Regions from separate parts of the Herbaspirillum sp. NPDC101397 genome, predicted to be linked through region 1. Evidence: predicted binding sites of a transcription regulator. Region 1 holds the regulator's gene; the other holds the start of a gene.

Region 1 (15,009 bases):
AACTGTCATACATGGTGACGCCGGTCGTACTGCTGTAGCTGGCCGCATTTGTCGGACTGAAAGGCACGACGGTTGAGTCAATAGCCGGCAGACGTGAATCAAGATTCAGTTTGGTAGAAATCTTGGTTGTCGCAGTAGCAGGAATATTCGATGTATCGATCTTCAGAGGAACAGGATCACCACCAACGACGCTTCCCAGCCAGCCGGTCAGGTACGCGCCCTTTTCGCTCGGATTGATGATGTAGCCATCCTTGTCCAGCTGGAACTGACCATTGCGGCCGTACATCGGCGACTGGTCAGTCAGGCTGCCCTGCATGCGGAAGAAGCCGTCGCCGTTGATGGCGATGTCCAGCGGATTGTTGGTAGTGGTGACGTTACCCTGAGTGAACGCTTGCTGCACGTTCGCGACCGCGACGCCGATGCCGACCGGCGAGTTGCCGGAACGGTTCATCGAGTTGGCGTACATGTCGGCGAACTGCGCCTGTGCCGATTTGAAACCCACTGTGCTGGCGTTGGCAACGTTATTGCCGATCACGTCGAGGCTCTTCGATGCCCCTGCCAGACCGCTCAGGCCTTGTTGAAAACTCATTTGATTCTCCTTGTGCTGGAAGCCGTCAGTGGATTAGAGGATTTGGATAACGTCGGTCGGCTTGATGGTGCCGATATTCGATACATTCAGCTTGACGCCGTCGGCACCGGTGCTGACGCTGGCGACCGTACCGAAGGACAGCGCAGTAGCATCCACGGCGGTGCCGGCGCTGGTCGCTGCAACGGTGAAGGTGTACTGACCATCGGGAGCCTTTGTGCCGGCGTCGTTGGTGCCGTCCCAGATGACAGGCACGGTGCCGACAGCTTGGCTGCCCAGATCCATCTGACGCACGACGGCGCCGGTGGTCGCGTCACGGATGGTGACCTGAATGCTGTCGGCGTTGGCGCCGAGCTGCACGCCGAAGACGGCCTTCTGAGTGGTAGTCTCGGTGCCGTCGGCTGCCTTGGTCGTATCCGAAGTCAGAGTCAGGTTGTTGCCCGCGGCCAGCACGCTGTGGCCGATCATGTTGGCTGCTTGCAGCGACTGCGCCGAACCCAGATTGGACATGAGCGAAGCCAGCGTAGTGTTCAGCTGGCTGATGCCCGACACGGTCGACAGTTGCGCCAGCTGCGTGGTCAGCTGCGAGTTGTCCATCGGATTGGTCGGATCCTGGTTCTGCATCTGCACGGTCAGCAGCTTCAGGAAGCGATTCTGAATCGCTTCCGGGCTGTTGTCGTTCAGGCTCGAAGTATTGGAGGTCGAAGTCGACGTGCCATTCATTGACGACAGCAGATCGTTGGAGACAGTAGTCATGATTTAAGATCTTCCTTATTGACCGATGGTGAGGGTTTTCATCAACATATTCTTGGCGGTATTCATCGTCTCGACGTTGGTCTGATACGAGCGCGATGCGGAGATCATGTTGACCATCTCCTCTACCGGATTGACGTTGGGCATGGCGACGTAGCCGTTGGTGTCGGCCATCGGATGCTTGGGATCGTAGATCAGCTTGGGCGGCGCCTGGTCTTCGACGACCTGGCTGACCTGCACGCCGCTGTTTTCGATGCTGCCGAACGGGACCGCCTTGAACACCACTTGCTTGGCCTTATACGGCTTGCCGTCCGGACCGGTTGCGCTGTCGGCGTTGGCGATGTTGCTGGCGACCGTATTGAGGCGCTGTGATTGCGCACTCATGGCGGAACCGGCGACGTTGAAAATATTGGAAAGAGACATGATGATCAGCCTGGTTGGATGGCAGCGAGCAGACCTTTGATCTGCGCATTGACGGCGGTGATGCCTGCTTCATAGCGCACCCCGTTGTCGGTAAACTGGTTGCGTTCGACGTCCATGTCGACGGTATTGCCGTCCACACTGCTCTGGGTTTCCTTGCGATACAGCAGCGGCGAGCCGCCGATGCCGCTGTCGCCCGTCGCCTTGCCGGCGATGTGGGCCGACGACGTGCGCGCCAGTTCGACCGGAGGCACCGTGCTGGACTTGCCCGCCATGGCGCCCTGCAGCGTTTTGGCGAAGTCGATGTCGCGCGCCTTGTAATTCGGCGTATCCGCGTTGGCGATATTCGACGCCAGCAATTGCTGACGCTGGGCGCGCAAATTCAGCGCCGTTTCATTGAATCGCAGATAATCATCCAGTTTTGCAGCCATCTAATCCTCCTGACGTACCCTTCATAAAGTACGTTTTACGCCGATAATGGGATTTACACACCATTGGATCATAAGGCTCCCCCTCAAACTCTAATGCCCGAGAAAGAGAGAAAACTATGCCTTGTTCGACCTTTTGACAGAATCGGCCGCCAGTACTATTGCTGACAGGATGGCCCTGCCTCCGATCACACGGGTTGAAAAGTTGTTGTTATGAAATTATTGTCAAAAGCGCTATTGTCGTTGCTGTTGTTGCTGCCCGCATTCGGGCTGCCCGCACTGGCGCAAACCGCCGAACAGAACACGCCGCCGCGCCAGGATCTGGGCGCTCTGCAAAAAATTGCCGAACAGTTCATGAAAGTGCAGACGACCGGCCTGTCCGGCACCGTCAATATCGCCGTCGAACCGGTCGACAATCGCCTCAACCTCGCCGCCTGCACGTCGCCGCAAGCTTTCATGCCCAACGGCGGCCGCCTGTGGGGCCGCACCACTATCGGCATCAAGTGCATTGCGCCGTCGCCCTGGACGGTTTACGTGCGCGCCACCGTGCAGGTCATTGCCGAATATATCGTCACCGCAGCGCCGCTGGCGCAAGGCCAGGTCATCGGTCCGAACGACATCACCAAGATGAAGGGCGACCTGTCGAATTTGCCCAACGGCATCATTACCGATGCCGCCCAGGCCGTCGGCCGCACCGCCAACATTTCGCTGGCGCTGGGCGCCCCGATTCGCCAGGATGCACTACGCAGCAACCGCGTGGTGCAGCAAGGCCAGGCAGTACGCGTGGTGTCCATCGGTCCCGGCTTCCAGATCTCCACCGAAGCGCGCGCCTTGACCAACGGCAGCGAGGGCCAGATGGTGCAAGCCAAAACGGCGGCAGGCCAGGTTGTGAGCGGGATTGCGAAGGCCGGCGGCATCCTCGAAATCAATTACTGACAAGAAACATTCTGACGGGCGATAAAAGAATTAAAGTTTGCGGAAAAATGGCCGATAATCTAGGCAACAGGCGGGTCACAGAACCCTAACCCATTAAGGATGATGCCGTGAACGTTAATGACGCCCTCAAAACAGGCAAAGGCTTACCGGAAATCGCGCAACCCCAGGCGCGCCCCGCGAACAGCAATGCCGGTACCACCGCAGCAAAGACAGGCAGCGACAGTTCCACCGCGGCCAATGTCCAGCTGTCCTCTCAATATCAAGCGCTGGGCGTGAAGGCCACCAATGCCGGCGGTACTTTCGATGCAAAGAAAGTTGCTGAAATCAAGGCTGCCATCGCCAATGGCACCTTCCAGGTTGATCCCGAGAAAGTCGCCAACGGCTTGCTCGACACAGTCAAAGATCTGATCGGTTCACGCAAGGCTTAATGCAATGACAAGTAATTCGCTCCTGCCGTCCCATACACTCGCCGATGAAAAGCTGGTTACGTCGCGCCTGGTGGCGGCGTTGCAGCAAGAGCAGGATTTGCTCAGCGGCAACGGCGATGCGGACAAGATTCCCGACATCATCAACGAGAAGGCCAATATCGTTGCCAACATGGCAGCATTGGCCGATCAGCGCCACAAGGCGCTGGCTGCACTGGGCTTCCTCGCCGGCGAAAACGGCATGCAGACCTGGATCGAACAACACGGCTCTGCCGACGACAAACAAGTGTGGGGAGAACTGTTTGCGCTGGCGCAATCCGCGCGCGAACTGAATCGCCTCAACGGCTTGCTGATCGGCAAGCAAATGGCAATCAACCAGAACGCCATGAACATCCTGCAAGGCAAGAGCAACGGCTCCTTCTATGGCCCGGATGGCCAATCGAGCCTGCGTAGCTCGGGCCGACCGCTTGGCATCGGCTGATTTTTTCGCCCTCCGGAATTTAAAAAGCCCGTTCTTGCGAACGGGCTTTTTGCTTTATGGCCCAGGCTTGGGCTGAGCGGGCGGAACGAGCTTGCCACCCTCTTCCGCAAACGGCACTTCGGTCGCCTGCTCCGCCAATCGCGACAGGATCATCACATCGACACGGCGATTGCGCAGCCGCCCCTCGGGCGTATCGTTGGAAGCCACAGACTGATTCGATCCATGCCCCACCGCCGTCAGGCGCAGGTCTGCGATGCCCTGGTTGTTGAACAGCCGCGCCACCGTACTGGCACGGACCGCCGACAACTCCCAGTTGGAAGGAAAGACGCTGGTGTTGATCTGCGTATTGTCGGTATGCCCCTCGATCTGGATAGCGTGATCGTCGTTTTTCAGCACCCGGGCAATGGCGATCAGGGTTTCTTCCGACTCCTTGCTCACCTTCGCATCGCCGGGCGCGAACAGGACGTTGGCATTGATCTCCACGTTGACGCCCACGCTGGTTTGCGTCACGCGCACCTTGCCCTCCTGCACCAGCGGCGCCAGCACCTGCATGATGTCGCGCGCCATGTCGGTCATGCGCTCTTTTTCGCGGCGCAGCGCCTCGCTGTTGCGCGGCTTTTGCAGGGTAATTTTAGGGGCAACAGATTGCTGGGCGCCTTGGCCTCCCGCCTGGACAACGATGGGCGCGGTCGAGACTGGCTCCTTGCCGAAGGCGTTGATCAGCGAGTCGGCAAGGATCTTGTACTTGCCTTCGTTGACTTGGGAAATGGCATACATGACCACGAAAAACGCGAACAGCAGCGTAATGAAGTCGGCATACGAAACCAGCCAGCGCTCGTGGTTCTCATGCTCTTCTTCATGTTTTTTGCGCGCCATGATGTGCGTTGTGCGTCAGTAGGTCATGCGGTGGTGAAATAGGATTCAGCGCGCTCCTGGATCACGCGCGGATTGTCGCCGCTGGCGATGCCGAACAGACTGTCGGCGACCATGTCACGCCGGTTCACTTCCATGGCCAGCAATTCCTTGAGCTTGTTGGCCACCGGCAGGAAGAACAGGTTGGCCAGGCCGACACCGTAAATCGTCGCCACGAAAGCCACGGCGATGCCGCCACCCAGCTTGGCGGGGTCGGATAGATTTTCCATCACGTGGATCAGGCCGAGCACCGCGCCGAGGATGCCGATCGTCGGCGAATAGCCGCCGGCGGCTTCCCATATCTTGAGCGCCTGGCGCTGGCGGGTTTCGTAAGCAGTGGTATCGACCTCGAGGATCTCGAGCAACTTGGCCGGTGTGATGCCGTCGATCAGCAGGCGCAGGCCCTTCTTGACGAAGGGGTCGCTGCTGTCGTTCATGTGCTCTTCAAGATGCAGCAGACCTTCACGCCGCGAGATGCCGCTCCAGACCGTGATGTTATCGATCAGTTTGCGGTGGTTGTGAACCGGGGGAGAAAATACCCAGGACAGCAATTTGACGCCATGGACGAAATTGTCGAGCCTGGTTTGCAGCAGAACGGCGCCTACGGTGCCGGTAAAGACGATCAGGAAAGCGGTCGGCTGCAGGATAGAACCGGGATGACCGCCTTCAAGCAGCAAACCAAGGAGGATGCCTCCCAACGCCAGCAGTATCCCTCCTACGCTACTCCAGTCCACGCCTGCTCCCTCAAAGTCGAGCGCATGCGGGCGATAGCCTGGCTGTGCAGCTGGCAAACCCGCGACTCGGACACGCCCATGACGGCGCCGATTTCCTTCAAGTTCATTTCCTGCTCATAGTACAGGCCCATGAGGATTTTTTCACGCTCGGGCAGGGCCTTGATCGAATCGATGACGGCGTCGCGGAAACCGCCGTTGATCAGGTTCTGCAACGGGTCGTCGGTGTCCCGGGTCTGGTAGCGATCGAGGAAATGCTCGTGGCCGCCGTCGGCGTCGTGGAAGTCTTCGTAATAGATCAACTGATGGCCGCCGCATTCGGTCAGCATATCCTGGTACTCCACCAAGCTCATCTTGAGCTGCGTGGCGACCTCGGTTTCCTGCGGCGGACGGCCGAGCTGCTGCAGCAGGACATGGATGGCCTCTTCGATCTTGCGCGTATTCTGGCGGATGCTGCGCGGCAGCCAGTCGCTGCTGCGCAATTCATCCAGCATGGCGCCGCGGATACGCTGCACGGCGTAGGTTTCGAACTGCGCGCCGTGCGTTTCTTCATAGCGATTGACGGCATCAAGCAGACCGATCATGCCTGCCTGAATCAAGTCGTCGACTTCCACGCTGGGTGGAAGCTTTGCCTTCATCTGATGCGCCAGCTTTTTGACAAGCGCCGCATGCAGCTCCAGCAAATCGTTCTTGGTCGTCTTTCCTTTGACGTTATACATAGAACTCATCTCGTCAATAATGGTGAGTACGAACGATCATGCAATGCCAGGCGCGTCATACTCCGAGACTTGCACCATCGGTCGCCATACCGTACGTGCCCTTGGTGAGATTGGATAACGAAAACTGATCCGCCAGGCGCTTGAACGCAAGCGTAGCGCCGGCCAACGGGAATGCTTCCAGTACGGTGCGCCCCTGCCCGGATGCACGACGGATGTGTTCGTCTGCCGGGATCGAGCCCATGAAATGCAATTGCGCCGCCAGGTAACGATTGGCCGCCTGCGCCATGTTGGCGTAGACCATCTGCGCTTCCGCGTCCGAACCACCGCTCACGAGCAGATTGAAAGGACGGCGACCGAGCTTGTCGCTGAGGCCCTTGAGCAAGACGTATGCGGCCTTGATCGAGGTCGGACTGGTCGACATATGCACCACGATTTCGCCCATTTCCATGGCCGGGACCGGCAGCAACTCCTCGTCATTCAATTCGCCGTTGATGAGCGTAATGTCGGATTCTTCGGTCAGTCCGTCGAAAATCTGCGCCAGCCGCGAGGCTTGCGGATGGGTAGAGGCCGATACGTTCTTGCGCGACAGGCGCGCCAGTGCAAAACCTTCCGGCACCATGCGCACCGCTTCATCCAGATGCCGCTCCTGACGAGCGACGTCGAGCAGCGTCGCCACGGCAACACCGCCAAAACGCGACAAGATCACTGAGGGCGTCATGCAAGCGTCGACCAACAATGCGTTGTGGTCGGCGGCGGCAAGAGAGGCTGCCAGATTGATCAGCATCGCGCCTTTTTCGTCGTCGGGAAGAACCGAGAAGAAAGTAAACACGCGCGGCGTCGGACGCTCCAGCATCCGTCGCAGTCCTTCCGCTTGATCAACGTCATAGCTAGCCAAGGATCACCTCCCGCAGGCTTTTGTCATTCATGGCCGTGGCCGTCGGTCCGACCACAACCGGCAACTCGGCGTCCTGGAATTCGAACGGCGCAGTTTCACGTTTCAGTTTAAAGGCGCGGTCGGCCAGATACAACCTGTTGGCAACATGCAAATCTTCCGGCACGCGCTGACCGTTCGCCACGTAATACAGATTCAGTTTTTGACGGATGACAACATCGAGCACGTTGCCGATGGTTGCCGCTTCGTCGAGCTTGGTAATAATGCAACCCGCCAGGCCGTCGCCGGAATACGCGCTCACGACTTCATTGAGCGTGCCGCCGGTCGCCGTTGCATTGAGGCACAACAGGCGTTTGATGTCAGTGCCTGCGCCCGACAGCATGGCAGCCTGTTCAGCCACCATCTGGTCGCGCTGGCCCATGCCGGCGGTATCGATTAGGACAGTATGTTTGCCGCGCAGTTCGTCGAGTGCGATACGCAAATCGGATTCATCTTTGACCGAGTGCACCATCACCCCGAGGATCTTGCCGTAAATGCGCAGTTGCTCGTAGCCGCCGATACGGTAGCCGTCGGTGGTGATCAGCGCCAGCTTGCCCGGACCGTGGCGCATCACGCAACGCGCCGCCAGTTTCGCGGTCGTGGTCGTTTTGCCAACACCGGTCGGACCGACCAGCGCGTAGACGCCGCCTTCTTCCAGCAATTCGTTTTCGTTGGCCATGGTCATCAGATTCTTGGCCAGCACCGACTTGACCCAGAACATGGCGTCTTGCGATTTCGGGCTTTGCGGCAGGTTCTCGGTGATCAGGCGCGACAGGCTGGCGCTGAAACCGGCGGCCAGCATTTCACGCATGATCGCGGCCTTGGCCGGCTCACGCTTTTGCGTGCCGCCCCAGGAAATTTCCGCCAGCTGGGTTTCCAGCACGCCGCGCATGGAGCGGATTTCACTCATGACGTCGGACAGGATTTCGTCGTAGTCCTTGCCGTCGAATTCAGCCATCACGCCAGCCTGCTGCGGACGCGCTGCAGCTGCAGCGGCCACTGCTGCTTTCGGGCCGGCAGCGACTTGCGCCGGTGTCAGCGCTTGCGCCTGCTGTTCCTTGGCGCTGGCGCGCGCGGCATTGCGGGTACGCCAAACGCGGGCGTCGGCCTGTGCCGTATTGTGTTCGACCGGCATGGATGCGCCGGGCCCCTGCGGTTGCGGTTCGGCGCGCGTGCGCGGCACGGCGGCCTGCAGCGACTGCTGCGGTGCCGGCTGGGCAGGCGGTCGGCGTACGGCCGGACGCGGCATGGCGTCCTTGGACATGGCCGGCACCACCAGCGACGACATGTCTTCGTTGGCCATGGCGAGGATCTCGACACCGTCGTCGATATTCCGGTTGGAGAGAATGACGGCGTCAGGACCCAGCGCTTCGCGCACTTGGCGCCATGCGTCTCGCGACGAACCTGCTATAAATTTTTTGACGTTCATGCTTGCCCTCCAACTAGGCTGGTAACTTTAATCGTTTTCGAATCAGGAACTTCAGCGTGTGAAAGCACCCGGAGTTGTGGCATTGCGCGTCGCAAGAAGCGCGCCAGCAATGCTCGCAAAGGACCCGGGACCAACAATACCGGGGTTAAACCCAACTGCTCTTGATGACGTGCTGCGTTTTCTGTTTGCGTAATCAGTGTATCGGCGAGGCCCGGCTCGATGCCGCCGCCTTCCGGTCCGCTTGCCTGCATCGCCTGCATCAGCAGACGTTCCAATTTATTGTCCAGCGTCATGACCGACAGCTCGCTCTCGGTCGGGAAAATCTGCTGCACGATCGCGCGACCCAGGGCGATGCGCACGATGGCGGTCAGTTCGTTCGGTTCCTGCACGCGCGGTGCATGCTCGGCCAGGGTTTCGATAATAGTCCGCATATCGCGGATATGCACGCCTTCGATGAGCAGGTTTTGCAACACTTTTTGCACTGTGCCCAGTGGCAACGCCTTCGGCACCAGATCTTCGACCAGCTTCGGCGCATCCTTGCCGATGTGATCGAGCAACTGCTGCACTTCCTGGCGACCCAGCAATTCCGCAGCGTGGATGGTGATCAAATGGTTCAGGTGCGTCGCGATGACGGTGCCGGTATCGACCACGGTATAGCCCATGGTCTGCGCCATTTCGCGCATGTTGCTTTCGATCCAGACCGCCGGCAGGCCGAACGCCGGATCGGTGGTCATGAGACCCGGCAACGGGCCGGTGACCATGCCTGGATTGATCGCCAGGAACTGACCGAAAGTCGCCTCGCCCTTGCCGATTTCCACGCCCTTCAAGGCGATGCGATAAGCCGACGGCTTGAGTTCGAGATTGTCGCGGATATGCACCGGCGGCGACAGGAAACCGACTTCCTGCGCGAATTTCTTGCGGATGCCCTTGATCCGGCGCAGCAGTTCGCCGCCCTGCCCCTTGTCCACCAGCGGGATCAGGCGGTAACCAACTTCCAGCCCGAGCGTATCGACCGGCAGGATGTCCTGCCAGGTGGCCTCTTCGATTTCCTGCGGCGTCGTGACCGGCGCCGGCAATTCGGCAATCGCTCCCGCCTCCTGCTTGCGCTTGTTCACCGAGTAACCCGCAGCCGCCAGCAAGGCAGCGATGATGATGAAGGCGACGTGCGGCATGCCGGGGATCAGGCCCATGCCGCCGATGATGATGGCAGTCAGGTACAGGACTTCGGCTTTGGCGAACAACTGGTTGATCAGCTGGCCGCCGACGTCCTGGTCGTTGGCCACACGCGAGACCACCACACCGGCGGCGGTCGAGATGATCAGCGAAGGAATCTGTGCGACCAGGCCGTCACCGATGGCCAGCAGCGTGTAGTTCTTCAACGCCATGTCGAAGGCCAGGTCATGCTGGATCATACCGACCACGAGACCGCCGACGATGTTGACCACGGTCACGATGATGCCGGCCACGGCGTCGCCGCGCACATACTTACTGGCACCGTCCATGGCGCCATAGAACTCGGCTTCCTGCGCCACTTCCTTGCGGCGGGCGCGCGCTTCCGGCTCGCCGATCATGCCGGCGTTGAGGTCGGCGTCGATCGCCATCTGTTTGCCGGGCATCGCGTCGAGGGTAAAACGTGCCCCCACTTCGGCGATACGGCCGGCGCCCTTGGTGACGACGGTGAAGTTGATGATCGTCAGAATGATGAAGACGACGATACCGACGGTGTAGTTGCCGCCGATCAGGAAGTGGCCGAAAGCCTCAATCACTTTACCCGCAGCGTCGGGACCGGTGTGGCCTTCGGTCAGCACCACGCGGGTGGAGGCGACGTTGAGCGACAGGCGCAGCATCGTGCTCACCAGCAGCACGGCCGGGAACGCCACGAAGTCGAGCGGCTTGACGGTGTACAACGCGGTCAGCAGCACGATCACGGACAGCGAAATATTGAAGCTGAACAGGATATCGAGCGCAAACGCCGGCAGCGGCAGCACCATCATCGCCAGCATCATGACGATCAGGACCGGCGCTGCGAGCGCCTTGGTATGCTTGACCGGCACCCAGGCCGGCAGTTTCATGCTGTTGATGTTCATTGCGCAGCCTTAGCTTGTGCGGCAGCCATGGCGGCCTTGCGTTTGTACAGTGGGTCGTCCAGCTCCTTGGGCACCTCAAGGTCGCTCGGCTCATCCGGACGGACGCCGCCATTGCTGTTGTACGTGCGCAGCTGGAAGATATAAGCGAGGACTTCGGCGACCGCGGTGTAGAGCGACTCCGGGATCTCATCGCCGATTTCGGTGTGATAGTGCAATGCGCGCGCCAGCGGCGGCGCTTCGAGGATCGGCACGTTGTTTTCTGCAGCGATCTTGCGGATGTTGGCCGCCACCGCTTCGGTGCCCTTGGCCACCACCTGCGGCGCCGACATGCCGCCTTCGCTGTACTTCAGCGCCACGGCAAAGTGGGTCGGGTTGGTCACCACTACGTCCGCAGTCGGCACTGCCGACATCATGCGGCGGCGCGCGGCGGCGCGTTGCAGAGCGCGGATCTTGCCCTTAATCAACGGATCACCGTCGGACTCCTTGTGTTCCTGTTTGACTTCCTGGCGCGTCATCTTGAGTTTGCGGGTGTAATTCCACAGTTGATACGGCACGTCGATGGCGGCAATCGCGATCAGCGCGCACACCATCATGATGAAACAGGTCCACAGCAAATTCGGCATGTGGCTGCTGGCCACCTTGAGCGGTTCGACGCTCAGGTTGAGGACGGCGTCGAGATGGCTGCGCATGGCGAACCAGGCGATGAAGCCGACCAGCACGCTCTTCAGGATGCCTTTGCCCAACTCGACCAGCGAATTGAGCGAGAACAGATTCATGATGCCCTTGATGGGATTGAGGCGGTCGAACTTGGGCTCAAGCGAGCTGCCGTTGAACAGCCAGCCGCCGAGGATCAGCGGCGATGCCACGGCCGCGAGCGTCATCAGGAAGGCGATAGGGATGCAGGCGACCGCCACTTCCATGAAATGGCCGCTCATGCGCTCGAACAGCAAGGCCGGATCGAAGGCCATTTCACGCTCGAAGGTCATGGTCGACACCATGAAACGGTTCAGGCTGGTCACCAGCGGACCGGTGAACATCCACAGGGTGCAACCGCCGATCAGCAGCATGACGCACGTCGCCATCTCGCGCGAGCGCGGCACGTCGCCCTGCTCACGCGCTTTTTCAATGCGTTTGCTGGTGGGCTGTTCGGTCCGTTCTTGATCGCTATCTTCGGCCACTGCCGTTCCCCTGTATTGCTTCTTTCCGCTGACGAAGGCGGAATTTTGAGACTATCAGGCAGAATTATTGGCGAGGGAAGCCTCGAATCATCACGGGAATAAGGGGCGAAACGCCCCGTATTTCGGAGCAGGGGAAGCGCGCCATATCTGCCTTCAGAGGGTGAAGGCAGGCGGGACGGCGATCTGCGGTGTTGTTGAGCGGTCGTAAAAAACCACCCGCAACAACACCGCAAGCATGAAAATTATCGTTAAAACAACTTAAAAACCCAGACTTTCCAACAAATCGTCAACCTGGCTCTGGTTGGCAATCACGTTGTGACCGGTGGGATTGATCTGCGGACCGTTCAGCAGGCCACTATCTTCACGCTTGGCTTCCGGCGGTGAATAGTCGACCAGCAATTGCACCAGCTGGCTTTCGATGTCGTGCGCGACCTCAGTCACGCGCTTGATCACCTGCCCGGTCAGGTCCTGGAAGTCCTGCGCCATCATGATATCGAGCAGTTGCTGCTTGGTCAGGCTGACATTTTCGCGTGTTGCACCGAGGTAAGCCTGTGTCTTTTCCGCCAGAGCGCGGTAATCACTCTCTGAAAACGGCGCATCGGTGACGGCCTTCCACTCTGCAGCCAGCGTACTCGCACCGTCGCCGATAGCATCCTGCATCGGGCCGGCGGTTTCGGTCGCCGTCAGCACGCGCTGGGCAGCCTTCTCGGTCATCATCGCCACGTACTCGAGGCGATCACGCGCGTCGGGCATGTCGCTTGCGGCTTTTTCCAGCAACCGGTCAAAACCGAGTCCACGCAGGTTGTCATGCAAGCTGCGCGTCATGTGCCCGATACGCGCGAGGAACTGATCCTGCTGTTCAGCTACCGGCGCGCCCGGCGTCACTGCTCCCTGGGATGCTGTATCCACGTTAGCCTCCGGCCTCCAGCTTTTCGAAGATCTTGCCGAGCTTTTCATCCAGAGTAGCAGCCGTGAACGGCTTGACCACGTAACCATTGGCGCCGGCTTGCGCGGCGGCAACGATGTTTTCTTTCTTTGCTTCGGCAGTCACCATCAGGACCGGCAATTTGGACAGCGCAGGATCCTTGCGGATTTCCTGCAGCATGGTCAGGCCGTCCATGTTAGGCATGTTCCAGTCCGACACGACGAAATCGAAGGTGTCGCTGCGCAGCTTCTGCAAACCTTGCACGCCGTCTTCGGCTTCGTCCACATTGGTGTAGCCGAGCTCTTTGAGCAGGTTACGGACAATGCGGCGCATCGTGGAGAAATCGTCTACAACGAGAAACTTGGTATTTGGGCCAGCCATGATTATTACTCCATTGATTCGAAACTATTGTTGACGATAACGACACTAATTCGGCAAAACTTAAGGCCCGACAGCTAGCAACCGGTCAAATTTTCCGGATGGCTGAATGGTACTCGAACTACACCCGCAATGCACGACTGCCGTGCTCGTTCAGATAACTCAACACACGGCCAGGCATGGCCTGCAGCGCCAGCACCTCGTGTGCCGCACCGACCGCAATGGCCTCGCGGGGCATGCCGAAGACCACGCACGATGCTTCGTCCTGCGCAAAATTGTAGGCGCCGGCATTGCGCATTTCCAGCATGCCCAGGGCGCCGTCCTTGCCCATCCCGGTCAGGATGACGCCGACCGCATTCTTGCCGGCGCAGGCGGCGGCCGAGTTGAACAGCACGTCCACCGACGGCCGATGACGGTTGACCGGCGGCCCCTGGTCGAGCTGGGTCATGTAATTGGCGCCGCTGCGCACCAGCTTGAGATGCGAGTGGCCCGGAGCGATATACGCATGGCCCGGCAGGACGCGCTCGTTGCCGGCCGCTTCCTTGACGGAAATCTTGCACAGGTTGTCGAGGCGTTGCGCGAACGAGCGCGTGAAGCCTTCCGGCATGTGCTGGGTGATCAGGATGCCCGGGCAGTCGGACGGCATGCGGATCAGGAATTCCTTGATCGCCTCCGTGCCGCCGGTGGAAGCGCCGATGATGATCAGCTTTTCGCTCGACAGCAGCGGATTGCGCATCTGCGGCAACGTCTCGCCGCCGCTCGCCTTGGGCGCGTCCGGATGCGGAATCGTGCGCGGGCGGATGCTGGCCTTGGACGCCGCGCGGATCTTGTCGGCGATCATGTCGGTGTATTCCTGCATGCCGCTCTGGATCGATATCTTCGGCTTGGTGACGAAGTCGACCGCACCCAGTTCCAGCGCGCGCAGCGTGATTTCCGAACCGCGCTCGGTCAGCGACGACACCATCACCACCGGCATCGGCCGCAGGCGCATCAGTTTCTCGAGGAAGTCGAGGCCGTCCATGCGCGGCATTTCGACGTCCAGCGTGAGGACGTCAGGGTTGGTCTGCTTGATCAGATCGCGCGCAATGATGGGGTCGGGGGCAACGCCCACGACTTCCATGTCAGGCTGGCTGCCGATGATCTCTTTCATGACGCTGCGGATCAATGCCGAGTCGTCGACGATCAATACTTTTATTTTCATACGATGCGTACTTTCCTGAAACGGGCCCCTGCGGTCTCCGCACGGGGCCGAAAAACCCTTCTCTGCCGACTCAACCGACCTTAAAACAGATCGACCGCGCCGCCCACCGGTTTGGCGACCAGCTTGCTGGCGTAATCCTGTTCGCGATTCACCAGTGTGTTGTTATGCAATTGTTTGAGCTTCTTTACCAGCACCTTGCCGGTGCGGGGGAAGAAATATACCTTACGCGGCCAGATATCGTTGAGATCTTCCGCCACGACACGGATATTTTCCGCCTTCAGGTAGTCGCGCACGAACTGTGCGTTGCGCTCGCCGACGTTGATGGCGATGAAGCCGCGCAGCACGTTGCCGCCGCCGAACACCTTGGCTTCCAGGTTCTCGCGCCGGGCCCCGGCCTTGAGAACATCATTGATCAGAATTTCCATGGCGTAAGTGCCGTAGCGCATCGATGCCGAAATCGGACTGTCGCCGTCGCCGCTGTCGGGCAGC
Region 2 (15,009 bases), on a different contig from region 1:
TTGAATTTTGTAGAAACTTTGCGGTGTTTTTGTAAGACAAAATCCTATGTGTCTCTTAGGTCGGAACCGACGAAAAATACCGACATCCACTAATTTCCTGCCTTTCAACACCCCCTCAGAATCAGCCTTACCGGTAAGAAAAAGTAACCGGGTGTAAATTGATTTTGAGCTGGGGGTTAAATGAATACCAATGACATGATGGCTGAAATTCGTGACGCAAATCTGAGTTATTTGATGTTGGCTCAGCAAATGATCCGATCCGACAAGGCTACCGCCATATTTCGTCTTGGTATCAGCGACGAAATAGCAGACATGATTCAAGGTCTGAGCAACGCACAAATTTTGAAACTTGCCGGCACCAACATGATGTTGACGCGATTCCGCTTCGACGATGGTGCAATCCTCGGCATGCTGACCAATTACAACAAAGACAAGGGTCTGGCCCAATCGCACGCAGCGATTCTGATGGCTTGTCAGCCGGTCGAACAAATTTCCTGACGCTGTAATCATCCTCCGTGGTATGTTTGGGTTGACTCGGTCAACCCGGGAGAACGATTCGACGTTAAGCGTCGGTCAGGTTGGCAAAGAAGTTTAGTTGTAATTAAAAAATATCGGGGGTGTGTTCATGGCTAAGAAAAGCGTGATTACTGAATCGCAAGAGATTCAATTGGCCATAGAGTTGATCAATCTGGGGGCGCGTCTTCAATTGCTGGAGTCCGAAACCTCGTTGTCGCGCGAGCGTCTGCTCAAGCTCTACAAGGAACTGAAGGGTGTCTCGCCGCCGAAGGGCATGCTGCCGTTCTCCACAGACTGGTTTATCACCTGGCAGCCGAACATCCATTCCTCGCTGTTCATCAATATTCATAAATACCTGGTCGAGTACGCCAAGATTTCCGGCATTGAAGCCGTGATGAAGGCCTACAAGCTGTATCTCGAGCAGGCCGGCCAAGTGGCCGACGGCGACGAGTCCGTCCTGTCGCTGACACGTGCCTGGACGCTGGTGCGCTTTTTCGAAAGCAAGATGCTGATGACCACGCCGTGCAGCAAATGCCGCGGTCATTTTGTTGTGCATCGCCTGGATCTGCATCAGGATTACCTGTGCGGCTTGTGCCACATGCCATCCCGCGCCGGTAAAACCAAGAAGGCCAAGGACGCGATTGCCGCCCCGGCCATCGCTGCAGCAGCAGCGGCAGCGCTTGAAGCGTCGTTGGTAGCCGCCATCGCCTGATACGAATAAATCTGAATACTGTCGCGTTACAATAATCGGCTTTTGATGCAGGCTTGGAGGCCGAGATGACATTGGGGCAGCGCAGACCCGTTCTGCAGGCACCTGCAATACAAGCGTTGTTCATTCTTTGTGCTGCATTGGTTCTGGCATTGTTGGCCGGACAGGCCGTCGAACTGCTGTTCGACGTTGCCATCTCTCCCGTTCCTTTTGCTTTTCTGCATGGCGCTCTGGCCGCCGGTATTGCTTATCTGCGCCGCATGGCGTCCTGGTGGGCTCCGATCCTGTTTTTCTTTCCGCCGGCCGCCGTGCTGGTGAATTCCTTCCATTTGCCGCCGGCGCTGTTCCTCGCGGTATTCCTCTTTCTATTGCTGCTGTTCTGGTCGACCTTTCGCAGCCAGGTGCCGTTCTATCCGTCCGGGCAGTCGACCTGGGATGCGGTGGCGGCTTTGCTGCCGGCCGACAAGCCTCTGCGCGTGATCGATATCGGCAGCGGACTGGGCGGCGCCGTACTCTATCTGTCAAGATTGCGTAGCGATAGTCGTTTCATCGGTATCGAGCTGGCGCCGTTACCATGGTTGGTGAGTCAGGTACGCGCCTTGCTTACTCGTAGCCGCGGCGCGTTCGTGCGCGGCGACTATACGCGCCTGGATTTTCGCGACTACGATGCGATTTTCGCTTATCTGTCGCCGGCGGCGATGACGGCCTTGTGGCAAAAGGCGCGGGCTGAAATGCGTCCGGGAACGCTGTTGCTGAGCTATGAATTCATGATTGAGGGCGTGCAACCGGATATCGTCGTGCATCCGAAAGAAAATGGGCCGGCTTTGTATGGTTGGCGTATGTGAAACAAAAAAGAGCTGTGTTACATTCTCCGCACGTTATCAAGTTTTTATCTTTGGTGTCGTAATTGAAAATGAAAGCCCGCTTTCGGTCATGTATTCCATCGTTTGGTTAATGGGATTGCATGTAACCTGACTGCAGGTAAAAAACACTGAACGCCACTGGGACGGGAGTAGGCACTTGTTAGTCATAATTGGATATGTAATCGTCATGGCGTCCGTCTTCGGCGGATTTGCAATGGCAGGGGGGCATCTCGGGGCGTTGTTTCAGCCAATCGAGTTGCTGATGATCGGCGGAGCAGCGGGGGGCGCTTTCCTTGTCGGTAACAACAACAAGGCCATCAAGGCCACGATAAAGGCATTGCCGACTGTTTTCAAAGGCTCGACCTATACCAAGGCTCTGTATATGGAGCTGATGTCGCTGCTGTTTGAAATCCTGACCAAGTCGCGCAAGGAAGGCTTGATGTCGATCGAAGGCGACATCGAGGAACCTGAGTCTAGCCCGATTTTCAGCAAATATCCCGGTGTTCTGGCCGACCATCACTTGATCGAGTTCATGACCGATTACCTGCGCCTCATGGTGTCGGGGAATATGGATGCGTTCCAGATCGAAAACCTGATGGACAACGAAATTGAAACCCATCACCACGAAGGCGAAATTCCGGTGCATTGCATCGCCAAGCTCGGCGACGGCATGCCGGCGTTCGGTATTGTTGCGGCGGTGATGGGCGTGGTGCATACGATGGAATCGGTGGGTATCCCGCCGTCCGAACTGGGTATGCTGATCGCGCATGCGCTGGTCGGTACCTTCCTCGGTATTCTGCTGGCGTACGGTTTTGTGGGGCCGCTGTCGAGCTTGCTGGAGCAAAAGCTGCACGAGTCGACCAAGATCTATCAATGCGTCAAAGTCACTCTGCTCGCCAGCCTGAACGGTTACGCACCTGCCCTGTCGATCGAATTCGGTCGCAAGGTCCTGTTCTCGACGGAACGTCCGTCCTTCCTGGAACTGGAAGAACACGTCAAACAGGCAAAAAGCAAGTAACCCGATATGACCAGTCATCAGCAGGAGTAAGGCATGGCCGACGAAGGGCTACGTCCCATTATTGTAAAACGCATCAAGAAGGGCGGCGGCGGACATCACGGCGGCGCCTGGAAGATCGCCTACGCCGACTTCGTGACGGCGATGATGGCGTTCTTCCTGCTGATGTGGCTGTTGGGATCGACCGCCAAGGGCGATCTCAATGGTATCGCGGAATATTTCAAGACTCCCCTCAAAGTGGCGATGGCCGGCGGCTCCGGCAGCGGCGACGCAAATACCGTGCTGCCCGGCGGCGGCAAGGATTTGACCCGTCAGGAAGGGCAGTTGCGCAAGGGTGAAAACGATGTCACCAACAAGCGCAGCGTGCGCGCCGCCCAGGCCGAGTTGGAGAAGGCCGAACGCGCCCGTCTGGATGAGTTGAAAAAACGCATCGAGACCGCCATCGACAGCAGCCCGACCTTGAAGCAATTCAAGAATCAACTGCTGATCGATATCACATCCGAAGGCTTGCGCATTCAGATCGTGGACGAAAAGAACCGCCCGATGTTTGCGCTGGCCAGCGCCCAGTTGCAGCCCTATACGCGTGAAATCCTGCGCGAGATCGGCAAGACGCTCAACGACGTGCCGAACAAGATCAGCCTGTCCGGACACACGGACGCCACTCCGTATTCGAGCGGAGAAAAGGGTTACAGCAATTGGGAGTTGTCCGCCGATCGCGCCAATGCGTCGCGTCGCGAATTGATTTCCGGCGGCATGGATGAATCGAAGGTATTGCGCGTGGTGGGCCTGTCGTCCGCCGTGCTGCTGGACAAGGAAGATCCTTTCAACCCGATCAATCGCCGCATCAGTATCATCGTGATGAACAAGAAGGCGGAAGAGCTGGTGCAGAATGGTGGATCATCTTCACTGGATGTGTCGTCGGAAGCTGAAGTAAAAGACGGTCTGAGCGAACCGGCCAAGAATTAACTGGATTTTAAACACCCGGCCCAATTGAAAAGGAGGGCTTCGAATGTCGACACCCAAAATGCTGCAGGAGCTTAAGCGCTTGCTGCTCGATACGGCTAGCGGTGGAAGCAGGCAACTGACTGAAGTCGAGACGGATCTGGTCCAGACCAACATCCTGCTCGGCGAAGCGATCGAGAAGCTGGGATCCAGCTTCATGGAGTTGCACACCGCTGTCCTCGCGCAGCAAAAGGAACTTGAAGTGGTCATGGCCGGCAACGGCACATTGTCCGCCGAGGATATTGCTCGCCTCAAGGTCATGCAGGATGACATTACGGTGCACGTCAATGCTGCCGTGACGGGCTTGCAGTTCCAGGACATGACCAGCCAGTTGCTGGAGCGTATTGTCCGCCGCGTCATCGGCTTGCGCGATGCGCTGGGTGTGCTCAGTGCGAACAGTTTTGAAATTACTCCCGATTCCGCGCAATCGGTGGAGATGCTCGAGGTCCTGCTCAAGAACACGGTGGAGTCGATGGAAGAGCGCCTGACCGCGCTTGAAAACGGTTTGTGGAAAACCGTCCGGCAAACGCGGATGGAAAGCGGCGACATCGAATTGTTTTAAGCGAAGCCGCCTCAATATGCAGATTCGGCGAGGCTCTTCGGTGATCTGAAGATGGACTGAATCAGTCGCACGATAGTAATTTTTTGATAATGGATGCGGCATAATGAGTTTGAACAACTCACAGCCGTAAATGAAGAACAGGGAGTAATGATGTCTAAAACAATTCTTGCGGTAGACGACTCGGGGTCATTGCGCCAGATGGTGGTGTTCAGCCTGAAAGCAGCCGGCTATCAAGTCACCGAAGCGGTGGACGGGCAAGATGCGCTGGACAAGGCGAAGTTGCAGACTTTCGACCTGGTGCTGACCGATCAGAACATGCCGCGCATGGATGGTCTGACCCTGATCCGTTCCCTGCGTGGGCTGACGAGCTATCAGCGCGTGCCTATTTTGATGCTGACCACCGAGTTCAGCGACGAAATGAAGGCAAAGGGCAAGGCTGCCGGCGCCAATGGCTGGCTGGTGAAGCCGTTCGATCCGCAGCGTCTGACCGAAGTAGTTAAAAAAGTCATTGGCTAGTGTCAATAATCAACGATAAAAGACAGACCTACAGCATCCATGACGGAGCCCAATCATGACCATTGATATGAGCCAGTTTTTCCAGGTGTTTTTCGACGAGGCGGAGGAAGGCCTCGCCGAAATGGAAAAGCTCCTGCTGGCCGTTAATGTGTCGGATCCCGACGACGAAGATCTGAACGCGATCTTCCGCGCCGCGCATTCCATCAAAGGCGGTTCGGCCACATTCGGCCTGAACGACATTACCGAAGTGACCCACGTGCTGGAGTCGCTGCTAGACCGCATCCGCCAGCATGAAATGGCGTTGACGAGTCAGCACGTCGACGCTTTCCTGGCCGCCAAAGACGTTATCAAATCCATGCTGGACGGCCATCGCCATGGCGCGACCGTTGATCTGAATGCGGCCGCCGATGTGCGCAAGCTGTTGCAGTCGCTGTCTGAAGGCGCCGGCAAGAAAGTCAAGAGCTCGCAGCCGCTGGTCGGCCCCGGAGGCGTGAGCCGCTATCGCATTGAGTTGCCCAAGTTGGCCGAGCGCGACATCGAGGCCTTGCAACAGGAACTCGGCCTGCTCGGAAAGATTGAAAAAGCCGATGCTGAAGACGGTCACAGCGTGTTCATTCTGGATACTGCCAAGGGCGCCGACAGCATCGTCGAAATCTGTTCCTTCCTGGTGAACACGGATGATCTGAAGATTTCGCAGGCGGTCGCCGGACGTTCCAAGGAAGAGGAGCAGGGCTACGGTTTCTTCGCACCGTTCGTACCGCAGGATGCCACCGATGAAGAGCGCGGCTATGGCTTCTTCGCGCCATTCGTGCCGGTGAATGCAACGGATAAAGAACGCGGCTATGGTTTCTTTGAACCGTTCGTGCCGCAAGGCGAGATCGAACAAGCCAAGCAGGCGGCAGAAGCCGCAGCGCACGCCGACGACGAGCCGCCAGCCCTGACGGTGACCGAAGGCGGCGAAAAGAAAGCCAAGGGCGAGAAGCCTGCGGCCGTGCATGAATCGCAGTCGATCCGTGTCGGCATCGAAAAAGTCGATCAGTTGATCAACCTGGTGGGTGAGTTGGTGATCACGCAGGCCATGATTGAGCAGCGCACCGGCTCACTGGATCCGATGCTGTATGAACATCTGCTCAACAGCGTCAGCCAGCTGACCCGCAATACGCGCGACTTGCAGGAATCGGTCATGTCGATCCGCATGATGCCGATGGATTACGTGTTCTCGCGTTTCCCGCGCATGGTGCGCGATCTGGCCGCCAAACTCGGCAAGCGTGTCGAATTCGTTACCCATGGCGCCGCGACGGAACTGGACAAGGGCCTGATCGAGCGCATTGTTGATCCGCTTACCCATCTGGTGCGCAACAGTGTCGATCACGGCATCGAAATTCCCGAGACGCGTCTGGCGGCAGGCAAGGCCGATTACGGCACGCTATCGCTGTCGGCCGAACACCAGGGCGGCAACATCATTATTGAAGTCACCGACGACGGCGGCGGTCTCAATCGCGACAAGATTCTGGCCAAGGCCAAGCAGCAAGGCATGGCGGTGTCCGACAGCCTTAGCGACGGAGATGTCTGGCAATTGATTTTCGAGCCGGGCTTCTCGACTGCGGAGCAGGTCACAGATGTGTCCGGCCGCGGCGTCGGCATGGACGTCGTCAAGCGCAACATCCTGGCCATGGGCGGTGCGGTCGATATTCGTTCCAGCAAGGGTTTCGGCACGACGATTTCGATTTCGCTGCCGCTGACGCTGGCGATCCTCGACGGGATGTCGATCCGGATCGGTCACGAGATTTATATCCTGCCGCTCGGCTATGTGGTCGAGTCGCTGCAACCGGCGACGCAGGACGTCAAGGAAATCAGCGGGCAAGGCAAGGTCATCAAAGTTCGTGGTGAATATCTGCCGCTGATTCCGCTGTATCAAATTTTCAATATCGAGCCGACATTCACCGATCCGTCGCAGGGGCTGGTGGTAATCCTGGAATCGGATGGCAAGAAAGCTGCATTGTTCGTCGATGATCTGATCGGCCAGCAGCAAATTGTTGTCAAGAACCTGGAATCCAATTATCGTAAGGTTGCAGGGATTTCTGGTGCTACTATTCTGGGTGACGGAGGCGTAGCCTTGATTATCGACGTTGCCGCTTTGTTACGATCAAGCCGGCAATTGAGCGACGAATCTGTATTTTCCTGATTTTTTATAAGGGCCATTATCATGTCTGACACCATTTCGAAAAATATTTCCGGCTTCGGCGAGAAATCCGACAGCGCCGGGAATGAGTTCCTGGCCTTCACGCTCGGCAAGGAAGAATACGGCATCGACATCCTGAAAGTTCAGGAAATCCGCGGCTACGAAGCCGTGACCCGTATCGCCAATTCGCCGGAATTCATCAAGGGCGTCGTCAATCTGCGCGGCATCATTGTCCCGATCGTCGACATGCGCATCAAGTTCCAGCTCGGCGAACCGACTTACGATCAATTCACCGTCGTGATCATCCTGAACATTTCCGGTCGCGTGGTCGGCATGGTTGTGGACAGCGTGTCCGATGTGATCACCTTGTCGCCTGAGCAAATCAAGCCGGCGCCGGAAATGGGCACGACTTTCGACTCCGATTACCTCATTGGCCTGGGTACCCTGGATGAGCGCATGCTGATTCTGGTCGACATCGATAAGCTGATGTCCAGCGCCGACATGGGGCTGATCGAGAAGCTGGCCGCTTAAGCCGCTTCACGCACCAAGTCCGGGAACGGGCGCCTGCCGCATGGCTCTGCGGCAGGCGCCCGTTTTCTTTTTTGGATTGTGATAGTAGCGGCGGACGCGAGTGCCGGCAAGCTGGCAAGCATTCTGGACACTTGCCGGCAGGCTGAAAACGCGGCCTAGTGGAAGTGTTCAGTCGATGCCGGTACGTCTTCCGGCATTTCGGCATGCACCAAATCACCATCGGGCGCCGGGAACAACGGCGTACCGCAATCGTCGCAGAACTCCATCGTATAGCGTTCCTCGTGCAGCTTGATCTGCACGATGCCGCACTCGCGCAATACAGCGAGGATCTGTTCCATCGGCGTGAGCGCACTGTCCGGCGCAGACAGGTCACGCACTTCATCGCCATCTTCCTGTTCGTACAGCGGCCACACGATGCCGTATACAACGCCGTCATCGTTGCCGAGGCTGAAGCCGACGCGGTACTCGTCTATCTGGCCGTTGATGTTCTCGCAAAAACTGCCGATGTTGGCGTGCAGCTCAGACGAAGCCAGGCCCAGCGTCTGGGTCAGGTAATGATCGGCGGCGCGAATGGCGGCGGGGCGGATGCGTTTATCCGCTTCGCGGCAAGCGAAGTAATACGGCTGCGGTAGCAGCAGCTCAACGTTGCAGCCCGGCAGGAAGCGGGTCAGCAGCGGCGTCGCCTGGGTGGTCCAGGCCTTGAATGCGGTTTCCCTCTCGTGCACGACCGAGCCATGTTCATCCATCTGCCAGCGAAAAATCGGCGCGCCGGTCGGTACGGCGACTGCGGCGATCAGATAACGTGTATCGGCCAGGAAGGGCGCGGTCGGCGTTTGTTCCAGCGACAGCTGCGGCGTACTCTGCTTGAGCGCGGACTGACCCATGCGCTGCGCCAGTGCGAAGACATCGGCATGGTGGCGCGGCAGCTGTTCAATCGCGTACAAGGCCGGCGCCAGCGCCAGATGCACGTTGTCGGCCAGCACGTGGGCATGGAGGTGGGCGAACAAACCGTTGCGCACGTCGGTGGGCAGGTTGCCGGAAGCGATGCTGAAACGCGTCCAGGCCAGCACCGGCAGCGCCAGCAACTGCACGCTGTAGACCTTGCCGTCGTAATCGAGTGCGCAGGCTTCGCTGTTGGCTTCGACCGCTTCGACCAAGACGTCGTAGCCGTCCAAGTCGGATTTGAACAGGTGATCGAGGGCGGCGTCGATCATGCCCTGGTGATTGCTTTTCAGCTGCTTGTGCAATTGCAGATCGAGGGTGCGTTCCCAGGCTCGTTCTTCGAGACGACTGGTGGAGCCGGCGACCGCTTGTGATGAATTGACCAGTCGCTGGCTTTCAGCGGACAACCTGGAGGACGAACGTTTGGCGGGGCGGCGCATGATGAAATATTGACAATCAAATGATGAGAATGTCTATTGTAGTTGATTCGACATCGGCCCGGGTATTGCTGACCGGCATGTCGACTCGTCAACATCGTCATATGTGCCACACAGCTTGCCTTGCTGCGCGCATAAAAAAACGCCGGTCGAAACCGGCGTTTTTTATTGCGGGAGGCTGATCAAGCTGCCAGCAGTTGGCGCAGAACGAACGGCAGGATGCCGCCGTGCTTGTAGTAGTCCACTTCGATCGGCGTATCGATGCGCAGCAGCAGTTTGACTTCCTTGGTTTCACCGTTCTTGCGATGGATCACCAGGGTAGCTTCTTGCTGTGGCTTGATTTCGCCTTCCAGGCCCTTCAGGTCGAACGTTTCTTCGCCTGTGATGCCCAGAGTCTGAACGCTGTCGCTGCCGATGAATTGCAGCGGCAGCACGCCCATGCCGACCAGGTTCGAGCGGTGGATACGTTCGAAGGAGCGAGTGATCACCGCCTTCACGCCCAGCAGTTGGGTGCCCTTGGCAGCCCAGTCGCGCGAGGAGCCTGTACCGTACTCTTCACCACCGAACACCATGGTTGGCACGCCGTCGTTGACGTACTTCATGGCTGCATCATAGATCGCCATTTGTTCGCCGGTCGGTTGGTGAACAGTCACGCCGCCTTCAACGCCTGGTACCATCAGGTTCTTGATACGTACATTGGCGAACGTGCCGCGCATCATGATTTCATGGTTGCCGCGGCGCGAGCCGTACGAGTTGAAGTCTGCCTTCAACACACCGTTGGCTTGCAGCCACTTGCCTGCCGGGCTGGAGTCCTTGATCGAACCGGCCGGGGAGATGTGGTCGGTCGTGATCGAGTCGCCGAATACGCCCAGCGCGCGTGCGCCGGTGATGCCGGTTGCTGCTGCTGTCGGCACTTCGGTGAAGTTTTCGAAGAACGGTGGTTCTGCGATGTAAGTCGACGTCGGCCAGTTGTAGACCTGACCGGCGGCCACGCCCTTGATGGCTTCCCACAGCTTGCCTGGAGCACCCTTGACGTCGGCGTAGTTCTCTTTGAACACCTTGGCGTTCATGGCGAACTTCAACAGCTTTTCGATTTCTTGCGAAGTCGGCCAGATGTCGCCCAGGAAGATTTCCTTGCCGCCCTTGCCCTTGCCGACCGGCTGTGTCATCAGGTCGACGTTCATGTTGCCGGCGATGGCGTAAGCCACGACCAGCGGAGGCGAGGCCAGGAAGTTCGAGCGGATGTTCGCGTGGATACGCGCTTCGAAGTTACGGTTGCCGGACAGCACGGCGGAAGCCACGATGTCGTTCTTGACGATCGCTTCGTTCATTGCCGGTGTCAGGTCGCCGGCGTTGCCGATGCAAGTGGTGCAACCGTAAGCAGTCACGCCAAAGCCCAGTTTTTCCAGGTAGCCCAACAGGCCGGCCGCTTCCAGGTACTTGGTCACGACACGCGATCCAGGGGCCAGCGACGTCTTGATGTGCGGAGCAACCTTCAGGCCGGCTTCAACAGCCTTCTTGGCCAGCAGGCCTGCTGCCAGCAGCACGCTTGGGTTCGATGTGTTGGTGCACGATGTGATCGCAGCGATCAGCACGTCGCCGTTCTTGACATCGACGCCGTCGGCGTTGGTGTAGGTCTTCGTCAGATCTTCGATCTTCTTGTTGAAGCCGTTTTCCGCGACAGGCTTGGCAAACAGGTCAGCGAAAGTCGACTTGACGTTGCCGATTTCGATACGGTCTTGCGGACGCTTAGGACCAGCCAGCGACGGTGCCACGGTGCCCAGATCCAGCGACACTTCGTTGGTGTAATCGATGTCGCCTGCCTTTGGAACGCCGAACAGGTTCTGTGCCTTGAAGTAGGATTCGAACGCGTCGATTTCCGCCTTGGTGCGGCCGGTGCCCTTGAAGTAGTCGATGGTTGCTTCGTCGACCGGGAAGAAGCCCATGGTGGCGCCGTATTCAGGCGCCATGTTGGCGATGGTGGCGCGGTCGGTCAGCGACAGCGACTTGGTGCCTTCGCCGAAGAATTCGACGAACTTGCCCACAACCTTGGTCTTGCGCAGCAGTTCGGTGATGGTCAGAACCAGATCGGTTGCGGTGCAGCCTTCGCGCAGCGCGCCGGTCAGGTTCACGCCGACCACGTCTGGTGTCAGGAAGTACACCGGTTGGCCCAGCATGCCGGCTTCCGCCTCGATGCCGCCGACGCCCCAGCCGACTACGCCGATGCCGTTGATCATGGTGGTGTGCGAGTCAGTACCGACCAGCGTGTCAGGGTAGTAGACACCGGTCTTGTTGTGCACGCCGCGTGCGAGGTATTCCAGATTGACCTGGTGGACGATACCGAAGCCCGGAGGCACGACGCCAAAGGTGTCGAATGCCTGCATGCCCCATTTCATGAACTGGTAGCGCTCGTTGTTGCGCTCGAACTCCAGCTTCATGTTCAGGTCGAGCGCTTTCTTTTCGCGGTAGTGATCGATCTGTACCGAGTGGTCGACAACCAGATCCACCGGAACCAGCGGTTCAATGTTCTTCGGGTTCTTGCCCAGCTTCTTGGCGACGTTACGCATCGCGGCCAAGTCGGCCAGCAGAGGAACGCCGGTGAAGTCCTGCAGCACCACGCGTGCAACCACGAACGGGATTTCATCGACGCGGGCGCCCTTGGCGCTCCAGCTTGCCAATTGCTTGACGTGCTCTTCAGTCACCTTCTGACCGTCGCAGTTACGCAGGACGGATTCCAGCACGATACGGATCGACACTGGCAGACGGGAGATGTTGATCCCGAGTTTCTTTTCCAGGGCGGGCAGTGAGTAGAACTTGCCTTTCTTGGAACCGGAAATGCTGAATTCCTTTAGGGTGTTCAATGTGTTGCGGGACATGGCCTCTTCTCCTTAGATTACGGATGGTGTAAATACTTTGTTAGCGCTACGAAGTTTGGTTTCGTTGCAAATACGGGACTGCTTTGCTGCTCAATTCGTGCTGAATTCGTGTTGAATCCTGTTACTCGTTTGCTGCTTAGCTTTTCGGGGCTGCCGGCGCTTCTGCAGTTGCCGGTTCTACGTTCTTGCATTCGTTCGCCAGCTGTTGACCCTTCTTGGAGTCCAGCAGGATGCCCTTGGCCGGGATGCCGATCCAAACCAGGCCGACCTTGCGGTTTTCGAAGCGGTTGGCGCCGGTGGTGGTGGTCACGCGGGTCAGGCGGTTGATGCGCTTGTTCCAGCGGATGGCGATGTGCTTGTCATCGTCGTCGTTCTTGTAGATGGTCAGCTTGTTGCCCATTTCGCAGTTGAAGTCGGCCGACTTGGTGCCGCCGATTTCCGGCTCGTTTTCGTCATCTTCCGCGTCCGAAGAGAGCGCCATTTTTTCAGCAGGCTTGGCGGCTACGGAAGCAGCTTTGGGATGCGCTTCTTTTTTCTTGGTTGGCTTTTTCTTGGTGGCGGTTGCTGCAGGCGCACCGGTCTCGGCGAATGCAGACGGCATGCCGACGGCGAAGAGGGCGCTTGCGAGGGTCAGGGCGGTCAGATATTTTTTCATCGTGCGTCAGTTAATGTTCAATGTTGCAGGGTGGTTGAAATCGGTGCAGCGGTCGTGCCGGTTTCTGCAAACCAGGCTGCGACTTCCACAGGCAAAACAGCGCCGCCGGCATGGCCGCGCTGCAGGATACTCCAGTAATAACGGTAGCTTGCACGGTCATGCAGTGTGCCGCCGTGCTGTATCGGGCCCCATTGCACGTCCCTGGCTTTAAGCAGGATTTGTGCCGCTTCGCCGATTTCGTCGTCGGCGGGGGAGAGTGTTTGCACGATCGCCTTGATGTGGTTCGGATGGATGCTCCACATCCGGGTATAGCCGAATTCTTGCGCCGCGCGGCCGGCGTCGCCGGTGACTATCGCCGCATCCTGGATCTCGGTGGTGACGTTATGCGACGGCACTTTGCCGTGCGCGTGGCAGGCGGCGGAAATTTCCAGTTTGGCGCGCGCCACCAGCGGGTGCGTGAACTGGCCGGGCGAGCGCATCGCCGCAGCCGGGATGGCGCCATAGTGCGCCGACACAAAATCCATCACGCCGAAGGACAGCGATTCAACCTGCGGCAACGCTGCGATCTGGTGCACGTCTTCCAGGGCGCCGTGAGTCTCGATCAGCACGTGCAGCGGCGGCGTGCGGCGGCCGGCTTCGCTGGTGTGGCGGGAGATGGTGGCGATGGCGCGTTGCACATCGGCCAGACCGTCTGCCTTGGGCAGCATCAGGTAAGCCAGTTGCGGCGCAGCGGTAGCGCAGATCGTCGCAACGTCTTGTTCGAAAAAGGGGCTGGTCACGTCATGCACGCGGGCGCCGATGCGGCCAAAGCGATTGTCATCGCCGGCGATCAAGGCGCCAACCAGTTGTGCGTGCTCGGCTTCGTTGCCGGCGCTGGCGCCGTCTTCGCAGTCGAGGGTGATATCAAAAACCGGGCCGAGTTCTTGTTGCAGGGCGATCGACTTGCGCATCAGCTTTTCGGAGCCGGCGTAATGGTCGCAGACCGGTAGAGAGACCGGTTGTCGGGTGCCTGGGAACAAGACCTGGGTGGGATGCATTGCTGCTGAATTCCGAATGTATGCAAAATTTACGCGGCGGCTGTGAGAGCCCGCCGCGCGCTGGTCAATTAGCCGACCAGGTGTTTGACGCCTTCGCGCTCTTCCGACAATTCCTTGAGCGTGATGTTGATGCGCTCTTGCGAGAATTCGTCGATTTCGAGACCTTGGACGATCTTGTATTCGCCGTTCTCGGTTGTGACCGGGAAGCCGAACATGGTGCCTTCGGGGATGCCGTAGGAACCGTCCGATGGAACACCCATGGTGGTCCACTTGCCGTTGGTGCCCAGGATCCAGTCATGCACGTGATCGATCGCTGCGTTGGCTGCCGATGCTGCCGAAGACAGGCCGCGCGCTTCGATGATCGCTGCGCCGCGCTTGCCGACTGTCGGCAGGAAGGTGTCCTTGTTCCAGACCTGATCGTTGATCAGATCCTTGACGGCCTTGCCGTCTGCCGTCGCGAAACGGTAGTCGGCGTACATGGTTGGCGAGTGGTTGCCCCAGACGCACAGTTTTTCGATGGCCGAAACCGGTTGGCCGATCTTGGCCGCAACTTGCGACAGCGCGCGGTTGTGGTCCAGGCGCAGCATGGCGGTGAAGTTCTTGGCCGGCAGATTTGGTGCCGACTTCATGGCGATGTAAGCGTTGGTGTTGGCTGGGTTGCCGACGACCAGAACCTTGACGTCGCGCGAAGCAACTGCGTCCAGCGCCTTGCCTTGCACGGTGAAGATTTGTGCGTTGGCTTCCAGCAGGTCCTTGCGTTCCATGCCTGGGCCACGTGGGCGGGCGCCAACCAGCAGGGCGATGTCGGCATCCTTGAATGCGGTCATCGGGTCGCTGTGCGCGGTCACGCCGGCCAGCAACGGGAATGCACAGTCATCGATTTCCATGATGACGCCCTTCAGGGCTTTTTGTGCTTTTTCGTCTGGGATTTCCAGCAATTGCAGGATCACTGGCTGGTCTTTGCCGAGCAGGTCGCCGTTAGCAATGCGGAAGAGGAGGGAGTAACCGATTTGACCGGCGGCGCCAGTGACGGCAACACGCTTGGGGGCTTTAGCCATGTGAATCTCCAAAGTGGTGATAGAAAGCGTTCAATACTGCCGGAGTCGGGAGGCGCTCGCAAAACATGCCGCAAACGCGCTGAAACAAGTCCTGGAAGTGCTTCCCAA

The links. The regulator FliA, encoded in region 1, starts transcription of late flagellar genes. The targets are predictions, from matches to a motif close to CTAAAGTTTNNNNNNNNNNNGCCGNTA.
Region 2: a site for FliA is predicted at 2,106-2,132, ahead of motA (flagellar motor stator protein MotA). Genes of this name have one in related genera too.

Annotation. Positions count from the first base shown of each region.
Region 1 is NZ_JBIWNS010000009.1:181,086-196,094, reverse strand. It holds gene flgE (flagellar hook protein FlgE) at 1-589, opposite strand, end outside; gene ACIROW_RS21360 (flagellar hook assembly protein FlgD) at 623-1,342, opposite strand; gene flgC (flagellar basal body rod protein FlgC) at 1,358-1,762, opposite strand; gene flgB (flagellar basal body rod protein FlgB) at 1,768-2,190, opposite strand; gene flgA (flagellar basal body P-ring formation chaperone FlgA) at 2,401-3,123, shown strand; gene flgM (flagellar biosynthesis anti-sigma factor FlgM) at 3,231-3,551, shown strand; gene ACIROW_RS21335 (flagella synthesis protein FlgN) at 3,556-4,029, shown strand; gene motD (flagellar motor protein MotD) at 4,084-4,905, opposite strand; gene ACIROW_RS21325 (flagellar motor protein) at 4,929-5,675, opposite strand; gene ACIROW_RS21320 (RNA polymerase sigma factor FliA) at 5,657-6,391, opposite strand; gene ACIROW_RS21315 (MinD/ParA family protein) at 6,447-7,244, opposite strand; gene flhF (flagellar biosynthesis protein FlhF) at 7,279-8,751, opposite strand; gene flhA (flagellar biosynthesis protein FlhA) at 8,748-10,838, opposite strand; gene flhB (flagellar biosynthesis protein FlhB) at 10,835-12,016, opposite strand; gene cheZ (protein phosphatase CheZ) at 12,275-12,973, opposite strand; gene cheY (chemotaxis response regulator CheY) at 12,927-13,322, opposite strand; gene ACIROW_RS21285 (chemotaxis response regulator protein-glutamate methylesterase) at 13,441-14,520, opposite strand; gene cheD (chemoreceptor glutamine deamidase CheD) at 14,601-15,009, opposite strand, start outside.
Region 2 is NZ_JBIWNS010000001.1:1,033,717-1,048,725, reverse strand. It holds gene flhD (flagellar transcriptional regulator FlhD) at 181-498, shown strand; gene flhC (flagellar transcriptional regulator FlhC) at 626-1,228, shown strand; gene ACIROW_RS04590 (class I SAM-dependent methyltransferase) at 1,294-2,070, shown strand; gene motA (flagellar motor stator protein MotA) at 2,246-3,106, shown strand; gene motB (flagellar motor protein MotB) at 3,140-4,069, shown strand; gene ACIROW_RS04575 (chemotaxis protein) at 4,113-4,667, shown strand; gene ACIROW_RS04570 (response regulator) at 4,818-5,183, shown strand; gene cheA (chemotaxis protein CheA) at 5,239-7,368, shown strand; gene ACIROW_RS04560 (chemotaxis protein CheW) at 7,390-7,896, shown strand; gene ACIROW_RS04555 (DUF2863 family protein) at 8,052-9,278, opposite strand; gene acnA (aconitate hydratase AcnA) at 9,458-12,151, opposite strand; gene ACIROW_RS04545 (hypothetical protein) at 12,288-12,806, opposite strand; gene ACIROW_RS04540 (HpcH/HpaI aldolase/citrate lyase family protein) at 12,824-13,843, opposite strand; gene ACIROW_RS04535 (malate dehydrogenase) at 13,912-14,901, opposite strand.